DNA from 2 places in the Gilliamella sp. W8123 genome. Region 1 is predicted to be linked to the other one. Evidence: riboswitches for the same ligand, from Rfam matches in the RefSeq annotation. Region 1 holds a riboswitch; the other holds the start of a gene.
The links. Region 1 has a riboswitch for thiamine pyrophosphate ahead of thiB (thiamine ABC transporter substrate binding subunit). Riboswitches for the same ligand answer to the same signal wherever they lie in the genome.
Positions count from the first base shown of each region.

Region 2: it holds a riboswitch for thiamine pyrophosphate, as region 1 does, so the genes downstream of both, thiM (hydroxyethylthiazole kinase) here and thiB (thiamine ABC transporter substrate binding subunit) in region 1, are expected to answer to the same signal.

Region 1 is NZ_JACFRE010000001.1:271-8,109, reverse strand. It holds gene H3T56_RS00035 (hypothetical protein) at 1-544, shown strand, start outside; gene H3T56_RS00030 (amidohydrolase family protein) at 642-1,658, opposite strand; gene H3T56_RS00025 (putative quinol monooxygenase) at 2,100-2,393, shown strand; gene argS (arginine--tRNA ligase) at 2,453-4,186, opposite strand; TPP riboswitch at 4,348-4,456, shown strand; gene thiB (thiamine ABC transporter substrate binding subunit) at 4,497-5,495, shown strand; gene thiP (thiamine/thiamine pyrophosphate ABC transporter permease) at 5,509-7,089, shown strand; gene thiQ (thiamine ABC transporter ATP-binding protein ThiQ) at 7,067-7,768, shown strand.
Region 2 is NZ_JACFRE010000003.1:279,600-287,438, reverse strand. It holds gene rpe (ribulose-phosphate 3-epimerase) at 1-89, shown strand, start outside; gene H3T56_RS05715 (phosphoglycolate phosphatase) at 82-777, shown strand; gene trpS (tryptophan--tRNA ligase) at 801-1,796, shown strand; gene trkA (Trk system potassium transporter TrkA) at 1,921-3,282, shown strand; TPP riboswitch at 3,333-3,434, shown strand; gene thiM (hydroxyethylthiazole kinase) at 3,495-4,268, shown strand; gene thiE (thiamine phosphate synthase) at 4,284-4,925, shown strand; gene thiD (bifunctional hydroxymethylpyrimidine kinase/phosphomethylpyrimidine kinase) at 4,937-5,731, shown strand; gene H3T56_RS05685 (heavy-metal-associated domain-containing protein) at 5,829-6,035, opposite strand; gene H3T56_RS05680 (M20 aminoacylase family protein) at 6,709-7,839, shown strand, end outside.

The DNA of each region.
Region 1 (7,839 bases):
GAATACTTATGCAAAATATGGTAATTATCGAGATTCGGAACAAAAAGCAATAGAATATACCACCAAGGGTCAAATAAGACTATATGTGACAGGTAATACAAATGCATTTTCTAATTTTGTTGAAGATTATTTCAAAAATGATGATGCTATTATATTAGTTTACAACAGTAGTGGTAGTGACATTACTATTAATCTTAGTGAAGATGAGCGATATTCTGAAGATGGCGGTTCAGTAACAAATGACACTAAAAAGAATGGTGAAAAAGAATATAATTTACAAACTGAAACATTAGTAAATAATTATAGTTTAAACCTTAGCGTAAATATTTCTGGATTAAGTGGTTATTATGACAGATTTTCAGCTGAAAAAAGTTCAAGACAAGTTAAGTATACCTACACTGGTGATAAACCTAGTTACGAATTTGATAGTACAGACGGTAATTACTATTCTCGTAGTGAATTAAGACAACAAGCAGAAGATGATATAAAATCAAGTCTTAGCAATTACCTTTCTAGGCTTTCTTCAGCAATTCATCAATTATAAATAATAATCAATAAATATAATCCCACTCAGTTATTCTCTGGGTGGGATTTTTATTTTTAAAGATGATTAAATCTCAGTTAAATTTTTAATCAGACAATTATTCAATGCCTAATACCATACGCCCATTTTTGGTGGCAACATTTACCACATTATCTAAATCTGTATAACGACAGCCAGTGACTAATAATTTAAGCTCTTCCCACATATTACCGGTTGAAAAAGGTAACATATAATCACTGACGTTATCTGTTCCAATAGCAACAGGTATCCCGGCGGCAGCAAGTTCATCGACTGGCGTTAATGAATTGCGGGTTGGGCCATGTTCTTCACGGCGCGGGCTATCAATCCAAGCAAATGGGCAAGCAATTACCATCATTTTAGCTTCTTTCATTTTTTGGTAGAGTTTTTGACGATATTCCAAACTATGAGCGGTAATTGAAATACTATGAATAGCCACCACGCGACCATGCATACCATGCTCAATGGTTTTATCAGTAAGTTGCTCGGTTTCGATTTCATCTGATGAGTTAAACTGGTCAACATGGACATGTACCATTTTGCCTAATGCTTTACCGGTCTTCATTAACACATCTAAATGTTTTAATCCCATTCCTTCACCATGATCTCGCTCATCTCGACGCGGCAAACCACCAATAATATCTACTAAATCAGCACCTTTATCAAACCAGTATCTGGCTTCTTTATCAATAACTCCTTTAAGAGTTTGATTGACTAATTTAATCGTAATATCGTTTTTATATGTTTCACGAGCTCGTAGCGCACCTCTAATTGCTCGCTCTTCGGCAATCGGATCAATGTCAACAAATGAACCCATGGCCGTAACACCTTGTTCAATCATGCGTTCAACCGCCATGCTAAAATGCCGATAATAATCATCTTCGGTCATTGCTGCTTTCACTTTATCAAGCGTGTCCCATTTTTCAATTAAAGTCTGTTTTTGGTAGACATCAAAACTATCTACAGTGATAGTAAAAGCACGATCAGCATGCATATGTGAATTAACCCAACCACCATTTTGTTTAATTTTGTTCATCAAATATGCTTTCAAGCTCTGATCTCGACTGGTTGATAACATTTGTTTATTATCGGTCATAATGCGCCTCTAAAATTTGGTTACTATTAAGTTTTAATAAAAAATGGATAAAAAAAATCCCCCAAAAAGGAGGATCAAAATAAACCTGTTAGGATATTTCTTATAGCAATGAAAACACAAGTTGTCATGGAAGTTTACACTTTATTATTTTTCCGAAGTGGGAAAGATTTTAATGGATTCATTGTTAAGATCAAGCATTTTAATTTTATAAATATTTAAATAAATGAAAAGGTTAAAGTATTATTTTTTAGATTTTTCAAACTAAAAAAAGTCTATTTATACTCTTAAAGAGTAAACTTTTAAATTACATATGCCTAACTTACTATTTAATAATAAGTATAATGGTCGAAAAAATGAGATTAGCATGATTATTAAAAGCTGTTTATTCTTAACAGTAGGATTTCAAACATTACAAAACAAGTTTACTTATAAGGGTAGAATATGTCACAACTAAACATTATTGCCACCATTACGATAAAACCAGAGTATCATGAAGCATTTAAACCTATATTTAAACGATTAGTTATCGGTAGTCGAGCTGAATACGGTTGTGTTCGCTATGAGCTGAATCAAAGTATTGAGAATCCCAATATTTATATAGTAGTAGAAACATGGCAATCACAGCAGGCGATTGACTTACATAATACAACGCCACATTTTGTTGAATTTGCTAATTTTGCCAAGGAGCATGTTGATGGATTATCGATTTGTATAGCTAAACAGGTTGATGTCTAAGCGGATAACTAAATACCAACAAAACCACCGATATTTAATCATATCGGTGGCAAATAAGCTTACATTTTGTCAACGGTTTTAATGCCAAGCATATCTAAACCCGTTTTAAGCGTTTTGGCTGTTAATGAGGCCAGTTTCAATCTGCTAACTTTCAAACTTTCATTTTCGGCGGCCAAAATAGGGCAGTGTTCATAAAAACTTGAAAATAGGGTAGCGATATCATACAGATACGCGCAAAGAACATGTGGGGTACCTTCGGCGGCAACAGTTGTGATTGTTTCATCAAATTGATTCAAACGAATTGCTAACGCTCGTTCCTTTTCAGTACCTAAATCGATATGACCATCTAGATTTTCTTCATTGATATTTGATTTTTTAAATACTGAAAGTACACGGGTATAGGCATACTGTAAATAAGGTGCTGTATTGCCTTCAAATGACAGCATATTATCCCAATCAAATACATAATCAGTTGTTCTATTTTTGGATAGATCAGCATATTTAACCGCACCAATGGCAACTGCATCAACCACTTGAGCAAGCTCGGCATCAGAAAGATCAGGATTTTTGCTTTTAATTAATGTTGCGGCTCGCTTGGTTGCTTCATCGAGTAGATCATTTAGTTTAACGGTATCACCTGAACGCGTTTTAAAAGGTTTACCATCTTTACCTAACATCATACCAAACATATGATGTTCAAGTTTTAAAGATTCTGGGACATATTTTGCTTTATGTACAATCGCCCAAACTTGTTCTAAATGTTGATGTTGGCGTGAATCGGTATAATATAAAATACGATCCGCGTGTAAGGTTTCATAACGATATTTTGCACAGGCAATATCGGTTGTTGCATAAAGATAACCACCATCTCGTTTTTGGATGATAACACCCATTGGTTCGCCTTCTTTATTTTTATACTCATCTAAAAACACAACAATAGCGCCTTCACTTTCAACGGCTAATTTTTTCTGTTTGAGATCGGCAACAATGCCCGGAAGCATGCTGTTATAGATACTTTCACCCATGGTATCTTCTAATGAAAGTGTGACATTGAGTCGTTTATATGTGGCAATATTTTGCGTCATGGTAATATCTACCAGTTTTCGCCACATTTCACGGCAATACTCATCACCACCTTGAAGCTTAACGACATAATTACGGGCTTTTTCAGCAAAGACTTCATCTTCGTCATAATGTTTTTTGGCTGCACGATAAAAAGATTCTAGATCCGATAGATCCATATCGTTGGCCTGTTCATTTTGCATTTTTTCAAGGTAAGCGATTAACATACCAAATTGAGTTCCCCAATCACCAACGTGATTAGCTCGAATCACATTGTGACCAAGAAAATTTAAGACTCTAACACTCGCATCACCAATAATAGTTGAACGTAAATGACCAACATGCATCTCTTTGGCTACGTTTGGTGCTGAGTAATCAACCACAATAGTTTGTGGTTTAGCTGGTAAAGTGATATTCAATTTATCGCTACTTAACGCTACTTCGTTCTGCTCGGCAATCCAACTATTTTTTAAAAAGATATTAATAAAACCCGGGCCAGCTATTTCTACTTTATCGGCAATATCTTCAATATCCAGATGTTGTAATACTTTTTCTGCCAATGCGCGTGGTGGCATAGCCAATTTTTTAGCGGTAGCCATGATACCATTTGCTTGATAGTCACCAAATTGAACTTTGGCTGATTGCTTGATTAAAGCATCACAGTTTTTATCTGCACCAGCCATAATCATTGCTTGCGAAACTCGTTGCGTTAATAGTTGTTGAATATTCACATTGTACCTAATCAATAATCATAAAATGAGGCATATAATACCGACAAACACAACAATTGTCACTGATTGCCTGTAATCTTACCTTGTTTTAATATGTATAAATTTGTATTTATCAACCCCTCGCCTGTTTACAATTCTATTTGCTACCACTAAACTACTCATCGTTCTCAACGGGGTGCCCTGAATGGCTGAGAGTGTCAGAAAAACTGACATAACTCGTCGAACCTGAACTGGATAATACCAGCGGAGGGATTTGAGTTATTATATCTGCTCAAACCTTTTGTCTTTTACACATTACTTTGGAGGCAAAATGTTTCGTAAAAACTTTTTACTATCTGTTATATTTTCATTTTCACTATTTAGTCATCTAGCAAATGCACAACAACCAACTCTAACCGTTTATAGTTACAACTCATTTATGTCACAATGGGGGCCGGGTGAAGCAATTAAAAAAGGCTTCGAAGCGCAATGTAATTGCCAACTTGATGTTGTCACATTGGGGGATGGCGTATCTGTTTTAAATCGAATTCGCCTTGAAGGCGACAAAACAAATGCTGATGTTATTTTAGGATTAGATAACAACCTATTAGCACAAGCCAAGCAAGCGGATATCTTAATTCCGCATCAAATTAGTAAACCCGATAACCTCAATACCGATTGGTGGGATGATAGTTTTATTCCTTACGATTTTGGCTATTTCGCTTTTATCTATAATCAAGATAAGATCAAAAATCCTCCTCATTCATTACATGAATTGGTCGAAAACCAAGCTAATTGGAAAATCATTTATCAAGATCCTAGAACCAGCACTCCAGGACTAGGTTTATTGTTTTGGATGAAAAAAGTCTATGGTGACAAGGCGGCAAATGCGTGGCAACAAGTGGCTAAACATACGGTCACAGTAACTAAGGGCTGGAGTGAAGCTTATGGTATGTTCCTAAAAGATGAGGCTGATTTGGTATTAAGTTATAGCACATCGCCGATAGCACATATTATTAATGAAAATAACCATAGCTACGCAGCCGCGATTTTTGCTGAAGGTCACTATCGCCAAGTCGAAGTAGCTGGCATCATTAAATATAGCCAAGAAGTCGATTTAGCTCGACAATTTTTACGTTACTTACTAACACCCGAGATACAACGGCAATTTGCTGAAAAAAATGTGATGTATCCAATTATTAAAACCGATCTACCAGATGCTTATAAGCAAATTAATACCATTGATAAATCGCTAGAATTTACACCGGAAGAGATTGAAAAACATCAAAAAGGCTGGATTCGTGAGTGGCAGTCAGCAATAAGTAACTAGTTAAGTATTATTAATGTTAAAATTCAGATCGTTATTACCAGGTATCAGTGCTGCTAGTTTAATTTTAATCATATTAAGTTCAGCACTTCTCGCTATCTGGAAATTTGCCTTGCAGTCAGGAAATTTAACCATCTATTTTGATAGTTACATATTGCATATTATATGGATAACTTTTTACCAAGCTGTATTGTCGACATTATTATCACTAATCGCAGCCATATTAATGGCTAAAGCATTATCTTTAGTCGATTTTAAAGGTAAAAAGTTGTTATTGAAAATGATGCCTATTACCTTTATCTTACCAACACTAGTTGTTGTAACTGGTTTACTATCGGTTTACGGGCGACAAGGTTTATTATCTAGTATCTGCCAAATATTACACATACCATTCTCATTTTCAATTTATGGTTTACACGGCATTTTATTGGCGCATGTATTCCTGAATTTCCCTTATGCCTGCTGTCTATTTTATCAAACCTTACAAAGCGTACCTATTGAACAAAAACACTTAGCTGCGCAATTAAATTTTAGCAATGTAACCTTTTTTAAAATTATTGAATGGCCATTACTTCGTAGACAAATATTACCTATGGCGGCATTAATTTTTATGTTATGTTTTTCAAGTTTTGCTATTGTTTTAGCATTAGGTGGCGGGCCAAAATATACCACGCTTGAAGTTGCTATTTATCAAGCAATTCGTGATTTTGATCTGTTACAAGCAGCATTACTTGCCTGTTTACAATTAGTTTGTTGTATCGCCTTCATTGGATTAATGCAAAAGATAAACAGAATCGATAAAAAATTAACGCTAAAATTTACTCAAACAGACTACCGTTTACCTCTACCCAAAGGATTAAAAATTGTTAGTTCAGTGCTAGTTTTGATTGGTGGATTATTTATACTGTTACCGATGCTGACCATCCTTTTTCAAGGTATCTATTTCTTTCAATTTTCACTGTTGACCTTCTCATTACAGCAAGCTTTATTTTTTTCAATCATTATTGCAATTGGTTCATCAATTATTGCCATGATACTAGGGTTACTATTACTTTGGACCAATAGTCGACTACTGATAAATAGACAACCGCGATTGAGTAATGGACTATTATTAATTGCATCACTGATTCTAGCCATACCAAGTATGGTATTGGCATCAGGATTATTTTTATTACTATTTGACTATAGTAATAATACCGTTTTTATCTGCTTATTGATGATGGTTTGTAATGGATTGATGGCTTTACCATTTATTACAAAAAATCTTACCGTTCCAATGTATGATATTACTGCTCAATATTGGCGACTTACCCAATCACTGAATATTAATGGTATAACTCACTTTTATTTAATTGATTTTAGAGGGTTAAGAAGAATAATATTAATGAGCTTTGCATTTGCTGGCATATTGTCATTGGGCGATTTTGGTGTAATTGCTTTATTTGGTGGGCAGTCAGTCACCACTTTACCTTATTATTTATATCAACAGATATCGCATTATCATTACCAAGAAAGTATAGTAACAGCGGCAATTTTATTAATTTTATCATTTAGCTTATTGGTTGTTATGGATTATGATCGAACTTCAAAAAACTGAGTATCAATATGATAACTTCAACATGCACTTTGTGCTTAATATTGCTGCTAAAGAAAGAGTAGTGATTGTTGGCCCAAGCGGTGCTGGCAAAAGTACATTACTCAGTTTAATTGCCGGATTTATTTTTCCTCATTCAGGGCAAATTATCCTAAATCATCAAAACGTCACCACAACTTTACCGGGTAAACGGCCGGTATCGATGCTATTCCAAAACAATAATTTATTTAGCCATCTCACAGTCGAACAAAATATAGCGTTAGGTATTAAACCATTATTAAAACTTAGCCGAGCTGAACGGACAATAATTGGTGACATATTAGTGCGTGTCGGATTAGAAGGCTTTAACCAACGTTATCCCGAACAGCTCTCAGGTGGTCAACGGCAACGCGTTGCACTGGCACGCTGTTTAATACAACATCGTCCAATTTTACTCCTTGATGAACCATTTTCTGCCCTTGATCAAGCATTACGTTTTGAAATGCTAGCTCTTGTTAATCAAGTATGTAGCGAATTCAACCTTACTTTAATGATGGTCTCGCATTATTTAGATGATTCTCTTCACCACTTCTCACGTTGCCTTGTTATTGATAATGGAAAAATTATTTTTAATGCAGCACCAAAACAGTTATGGCATTCGGAAAATCAAAAAATTGCCAATTTATTAGGCCTTGAAAGTTAGAATTTTAAGTTGAAAAATTTTGCGGAACGGGGTTTTTAAAGCCTAAAAATCCCGCCAATAAATCGCTAACG
Region 2 (7,839 bases), on a different contig from region 1:
TTGCTGGCTCAGCCATATTTGGTCAACCTAACTATAAAACGGTAATTGATGCAATGCGTAAAGAGTTAGCAGGAGTAAAACATGGCTAAATTAGATGATATTCAAGCTATTGCTTTTGATTTAGATGGAACATTAGTAGATAGCGTACCTGGACTTGCTTTAGCAACCCAGAAAATGTTGGCAGATTTAAATTTACCAACAGTTACCAATGAACAAGTTAAAAACTGGGTAGGTAATGGTATTGATGTGATGCTTGAACGCGTTTTCAAAGCCATTGATATTAATCCGTCAAACGAATATTTTGCTGAAGCTAAACAAATATTTAGTCAGCATTATGATAAGGTTATGGATGAACAGACAACACTGTTTCCTCATGTAAAACAGACCTTAAAAACTCTTTATGAAAATCATTACCCTTTAGCACTTGTAACTAATAAACCGGCACAATTTTTACCGGGATTACTAAGCTCATTAGGTATCAAAGAGTATTTTTCATTAGTACTCGGCGGTGGTGATGTAATTAAATTAAAACCACACCCTGCTCCGCTTTATCAAGTCATGGCGACATTTGGATTATACAATGATCAGTTATTATTTGTTGGTGATTCGAAAAATGATATTAGCGCAGCCAAAAATGCTAATTGCCCTACTGTTGCGTTAAGTTATGGTTATAATTATGGCGAATCAATTGCAACAAGTGAACCCGATTTTTTATTTGATGATTTTCAAGATATATTAACCCTATTACCTCAGCCAAAAGCTGATGCAAAAAAATAATAAGTTTAAATTAGGAATAAATTATGAGTAAACCAATTGTATTTAGTGGCGCTCAGCCATCAGGAGAACTAACATTAGGCAACTATTTAGGTGCTTTAAAGAATTGGGTGTCTTTGCAAAATGAATATGATTGCGTTTATTGTATCGTCAATCAACATGCGATCACGGTACGCCAAGATCCTAATAAGTTACGTAAAGCAACACTTGATACATTAGCACTTTATCTAGCCTGTGGTATTGATCCACAAAAAAGTACTATTTTTGTGCAATCCCATGTGCCTGCACATGCTGAATTAGGTTGGGCATTAAACTGTTATACCTATTTTGGTGAATTGAGCCGTATGACACAATTTAAAGATAAATCTTCTCGTCATTCAGAAAATATAAATGCCGGGCTTTTTGATTATCCAGTGTTAATGGCTGCCGATATTTTGTTATATCAAGCTAATTTAGTTCCCGTTGGTGATGACCAAAAACAACATCTTGAACTTTCTCGCGATATTGCTATGCGTTTTAATGCCCTTTATGGCGATATCTTCACTGTTCCTGAACCATTTATTGCTAAAGTTGGTGCTCGGGTTATGTCATTACAAGACCCTAGCAAAAAAATGTCTAAATCAGATGAAAATCGCAATAATGTTATTGGTTTACTTGAAAACCCAAAAGATGTCGAGAAGAAAATTAAACGGGCAATGACCGATTCTGATGAACCACCAGTCGTACGTTATGATTTAAAAAATAAAACGGGGGTATCAAATCTGTTAGATATATTAACCGGTATTACGGGTAAACCTATCGCTGAACTGGAGAAAGAATTCGAAGGTAAAATGTATGGCCATCTAAAAACTGAGGTCGCAAATCAAGTTATTGATATGTTAACTGGTTTACAAGCAAAATATCATCAGTATCGTGATGATGAAAATTATCTTCTGACAATTATGCAAGAAGGTGCACAAAAAGCTCGAGCAAAAGCAGAGCCAACGTTGAAAAAAGTTTATGACGCAATCGGTTTTGTATAATTAACCGTAAAACTAGATTGCAATTAACGCTAAACAATATCAATTGGCTTTAATGACTAAACGCACTATCGTTTTTGTTAACGAAAAATGCCATTGAAGCCTTTTTGATTATCATAGGTTAGTTATGAAAATTATCATTCTTGGTGCAGGTCAAACAGGTAGTGCTCTTGCCGAATATCTGGTTACCGAAAAACAGAACGATGTGACTGTTGTTGATGAAGATCATGACAAGTTGCAATCATTGCAAGAACGTTTTGATTTACAAGTTATTTGTGGAAAATCATCTTATCCACAAGTATTAGAAAGTGCTGGTGCAGAATCTGCCGACATGTTAGTCGCTGTTACCAATTCTGATGAGGTCAATATGATGGCTTGCCAGATTGGGCATGTGATGTTCAATATTCCTCAAAAAGTCGCACGTATTCGAGCGCCAGAATATAATGATGAAAGATACTCATTTTTTAATAAAGATTGTATTAATATCGATCATATTATAGCCCCAGAAAATCTAATCACCAATCATATCAGCCAGCTAGTGCAATATCCTGGCGCACTACAATTTGCCTCATTTTATGATAATCGAGTCTGCTTAGTTGCCGTTACAGCTTACTATGGTGGTGCATTGGTGGGTAGTGAATTATCAGAGCTAAAAGAACATTTACCTCATGTCGAAGCTCGGGTGGTGGCGATTTATCGTAAAAATCGTTTTATTCGTCCGATTGGTTCAACTTTGATTGAAGCTGGGGATATGGTTTACTTTATTACCCCACCGCTTAACATCAAAGCGGTAACCAGTGAATTACAACGGTTAGAAAAACCTTATAAACGAATACTCATTAGTGGTGGTGGTGGCATTGCTGTTGCTTTAGCTAAGCGATTAGAAAACGATTATCAAGTGAAATTGATTGAACGTAATGCCGAAAAAGCAGAATTAATTGCCGAGCAGTTAGTTAATACTACCGTATTACATGGTGAATCATCAGATCAAGAGCTATTATCGCAAGAACAAGTCGAACTTACCGATCTGTTTGTGGCAGTGACGAGTGATGATGAATCAAATATTATGTCGTCAATGCTTGCCAAAAGGATGGGAGCCAAAAAAGTCATCGTACTTATTCAACGACAAGCTTATTTAGAGTTAATAAACGATAGCGTAATTGATATTGCCATTTCACCACAACATGCCACTATTTCAGAATTACTCAGTCATGTAAGACAAAATGGCGTGGTAAAAGTTGTCTCACTACGGCAAGGTGAATCAGAAATTGTCGAAGTGATCGTTAAGGGTGATACTGAAAACTCTAAACTAGTAGGTAAAAATATTAACAGTCTAAAATTGCCTTCAGGGGCAACTATTGGTGCTGTGGTGCGTGGTGAAGATGTGATTATTGTTAATACCGATTTAATGATCGAAGATGGTGATCACTTAATCATTTTCTTACCAGATAGACGATCTATTAGCGATATCGAAAGATTATTACAATAGCTTGTATAAAATATAAACTCAGTAGATAATTAAACTGTTTTTATTAATTGTTTTTTGACTCGGGGTGTTTTTTGTTACTACAAAAAACTGAGATTTTACCCGTTGAACCTGATCTGGCTCATACCAGCGTAGGGAAGTCTTCGTCTTAATTATCCGTTTTGACACATTCTTCCCTTAATATTAATAATAAATAAGGAAAGAATATGTCTACCATTCAGTTATTTCAAAACAATGATGCCATTCCCTTTATTGAACAAGTTAAACAACAACGACCATTAGTCCATTGCATTACCAATGATGTTGTACAGAATTTTACCGCCAATGTCTTATTAGCCATTGGTGCTTCGCCAGCAATGGTCGTTGCTAAACAAGAAGTTGAGGACTTTGTAACTATTGCCAGTAGTTTATTAATTAATATTGGTACCATTGATGAGCAGAGCGCAAATAGTATGTTGTTAGCTGCAGCAAAAGCTGAACAAACACAGACACCATGGGTACTAGATCCTGTAGCGATTGGTGCGGCACTTAAATACCGCACTGAAATTGCCAAACAACTGTTAACTTTTAGACCGAGTGTTATTCGAGGAAATGCCTCTGAAATTCTCGCATTGAGTGGTCAACAATCATCATCGAAAGGGCCTGATGGACTTGATTCTACCGATTCTGCATTAAATGCAGCAATACTATTAGCACAAAAATATCAAACCATTGTCGCAATAACAGGTGAGATAGATTATGTCACAGATGGTGAACAAATTTATAGCATTGTCGGTGGCGATATCGCTTTAACTAAAGTAACCGGCACCGGCTGTTCGTTATCTGCAATGGTAGCAGCATTTATTGCAACCACTAGTGATCGTTTAACCGCTACCGCAACAGCTTGTTTTATGATGAAAAAAGCAGGACAGCTCGCTAATAAACAGCAAGGGTTAGGTAGTTTCGCCATTGCTGTTATTGATCATCTTTCACGATTCAATCAAAACTAAAAATAAGGATGTTTGATGAAAAAGCAACTTGATTTAACTCTCTATTTAGTCCTCGATCCGTTATTATGTGGCGGTATAGATGGCATGGTCGCTACCACCAAAATTGCCGTTGAAAATGGCGTTACTGCAGTGCAACTACGTTCAGAACAAAAATACTCTGGTAAAAATTGGTATGACGCCGCACAAGCGCTCAAAGAAGTGTTAAGTCGCACCCAAGTTCCGCTATTTATCAATGACCATGTTGATATTGCTTTAGCCATTGATGCCGATGGCGTTCATATAGGACAAAGCGATCTACCAGTCGACGTTACTCGACACCTAATTGGCACAGACAAATGGTTAGGACTTTCAGTTTCAAATCAATCACAACTAGAGAATGTTCCTTGGCATTTAGTCGATTATCTTGGTATAGGGCCTATCTATCCAACCACAACCAAAAAGGATGCCGCAGCTGCGACAGGCATTACTCAATTGAAAGAACTGGTTAAAGCGAAACAATGCCCTGCCGTGGCGATCGGTGGTATCGGCGTGAATAATTTAACCGAAGTAATCCAAACTGGCATTGAAGGTATTGCCGTTGTGTCGGCAGTATGCGGACAAGCTAATCTTGCCAAAGCGACATCAGACCTAATCAGTAAAATAAAACTGGCAAAATAGGAAACCAAATCATGACAACAGTTGCATTAACAATAGCAGGCAGTGACCCTAGTGGTGGCGCAGGTATTCAAGCTGACTTAAAAGCATTTTCAGCACTTGGTGCTTATGGTATGTCAGTGATCACAGCATTAACCGCACAAAGTACGCAAGGCGTTAATGGTGTACATGCCATTCCCGCTGAATTTATTGAAGCACAGTTTAATACACTGTATCAAGATATCCACATTGATAGTGTTAAAATTGGCATGCTAATGAATAAAGAGATTGTTACTACAGTTCATCAGCTATTAAACGCTAATCCTATTGCCAATATTGTGCTTGATACCGTAATGATTGCTAAAGGCGGACATCCATTGTTAAAAGCTGATGCCGTTTCTGCTATTCGAGATCTATTATTACCATTAGCCACAGTCATCACCCCTAATCTACCTGAAGCGGCTGCATTACTTGATTGTAGTGAGGCAAAAAACGAAGAGCAAATGCAACAACAAGGGTATGAATTACTTAAATTAGGTTGTCAGGCAGTATTAATGAAAGGTGGACATTTGCCAAGTCAAGAAAGCCCTGATTATTTAATCACTCACAACAACATCATCAGAATGACATCACCTAGGATCGCAACAAGAAATACCCATGGTACAGGTTGTACCCTCTCTGCAGCAATTGCAGCCTTGTTACCGAAACATCATTTAGAAGATGCAATAAAATATGCTAAAAACTACCTACAAGGAGCTATTGAGCATGCAGATAGTTTAAAAATTGGTAAGGGAATTGGGCCTACTCACCATTTTTATCAATGGTGGTAGAAGTAAACAAAAACTGTTAATCGATGATTTGATAAAAGTACTCTCGAAGATTTAGGCGATGAGATAATCGCCTAAAATTTAATAACGCTAAATACTGTTAATAAGCAATACCAACGTATTGAAAACCAGCTTCATCAATTGCTGCAATTGCCGCTTCTTGCGAGATAGTACCACCATCAATATCAACTTCATGCTTAGCTAAATCAACAGTAACTTTCGCTTTAGGATCAATATCATTAATTGCTTTAGTAATGGTTTTAACACAATGCTGACAACTCATATTATCGACTATTAATTTCATCATTAACCCCTTTTGGTTATTTAATAATTTACCGATAAACTATCAATGGCAACCGATAGAAAAATCAGATTATTCTTTAAATAAAACAAATTTGCTAGCTATTGCCATTAATGAATTAAAATTTAATCTTTATATTACGCCAAAACAAACTAAAACCAAGCCTACTTGGAAAAATAAATTAACCAAATTTTTAATATGCTCAATGAGATTAAGCTAAGAATTTATTTTGATCTATATTTTTTGTAAAAATAATTGAGAAGTGTATACCGTTTAATTGATATTTGAGATCCATAATAGAAAAACAGCTATAACCGTTGGTTTACGTCATGGAAAACCAGTTGTCTTAAGAGAAGTTCTTTAACTATGTATCATAAGGTATTGAGTTTTATTTAGCCGATAATAAAGTTTGGTTAATGAATAATGTGCCAAGTCATTTTTTCGATCAGACTATTACCTCAATGCAACTTCGTTATAACAATTTTCAAATATTACCGTATAGAAATCATCGACATTCACAAGAATAGCGGTTATTGTATATTTATTCATCTAAGCTGTTTTACTGATTAAGTTGTTTGCAGGTTTTAAATTTAATCATAGTGTTAATCATAGTTTAGATGTGTAGTTCCCTTCTTTTTATTTTTTTCATAACGATATTCAGGTTAATTAGGAGCCTAAAATGCAGCATATTATGGAAACGATTAGAAAAACAGAGCAAGAGTTTATTGATATCCGCCATCAAATTCATCAACATCCTGAATTAGGTTTTGAAGAACATAAAACCAGCGATTTAGTGGCAAGTAAATTGGCTGAATGGGGCTATGAAGTACATCGTGGTTTAGCTAAAACCGGTGTGGTTGGTGTTTTAAAAAATGGCACTAGTGATAAAAAAATTGGTATTAGAGCCGACATGGATGCGCTACCTATTATTGAAGCATCAGGAAAACCATGGAGCAGCCAAACCCATGGCAAATTCCATGGTTGTGGCCATGATGGTCATACCACTATTTTACTGTGCGCAGCTAAATATCTTGCCGAAACCCGTCACTTTGATGGCACTTTACATGTCATTTTTCAACCAGCTGAAGAGTTGTTATATGGTGGTAAAGTAATGGTTGATGACGGTTTATTCAAACAATTTCCTTGTGATGTTATTTTCGGTATCCACAACATGCCAGGTTTTAAAGAAGGTCATTTCTATTTCAAAGCCGGCGCACTTATGGCTTCATCCGATACCATTCATATCAAGATTAAAGGCAAAGGTGCTCACGGTGCCATGCCTGAACGAGGAATTGATGCCACGCTTGTTGCTTGTTATATCGGCACAGCCTTGCAAAGTATTGTTTCTCGTAATGTATCACCATTTGAGCAAGCCGTTATCACGATTGGTTGTATTCAATCAGGTGAAGCGCCGAATGTGGTGAACAGTGATGCACTAATGAAGCTAACCGTTAGAGCATTAGATAATGATACCCGAGCGTTACTACTTAAGCGTATTAGCGAGGTTGCCACTTCACAAGCTGAAAGTTTTGGCGCCTCAGTAGAAATTGAGCATGTCAATGGTAGTCCGGTTTTACATAATGGTGCAAATGCAACCAAATTTGCATTAGAAGTCGCCCAAAAATTAGTCGGTGAAGATCGCGTGCATGATAATTGTCATCCTTTTATGGGCAGTGAAGATTTTGCTTTTATGTTAGAAAGTAATCCTAATGGCTGCTATATGATTATAGGTAATGGCGATGAACCGGGTTTTTGTAGTGTGCATAATCCTGGTTATGATTTTAATGATAAATGTATTGTTACCGCTGCA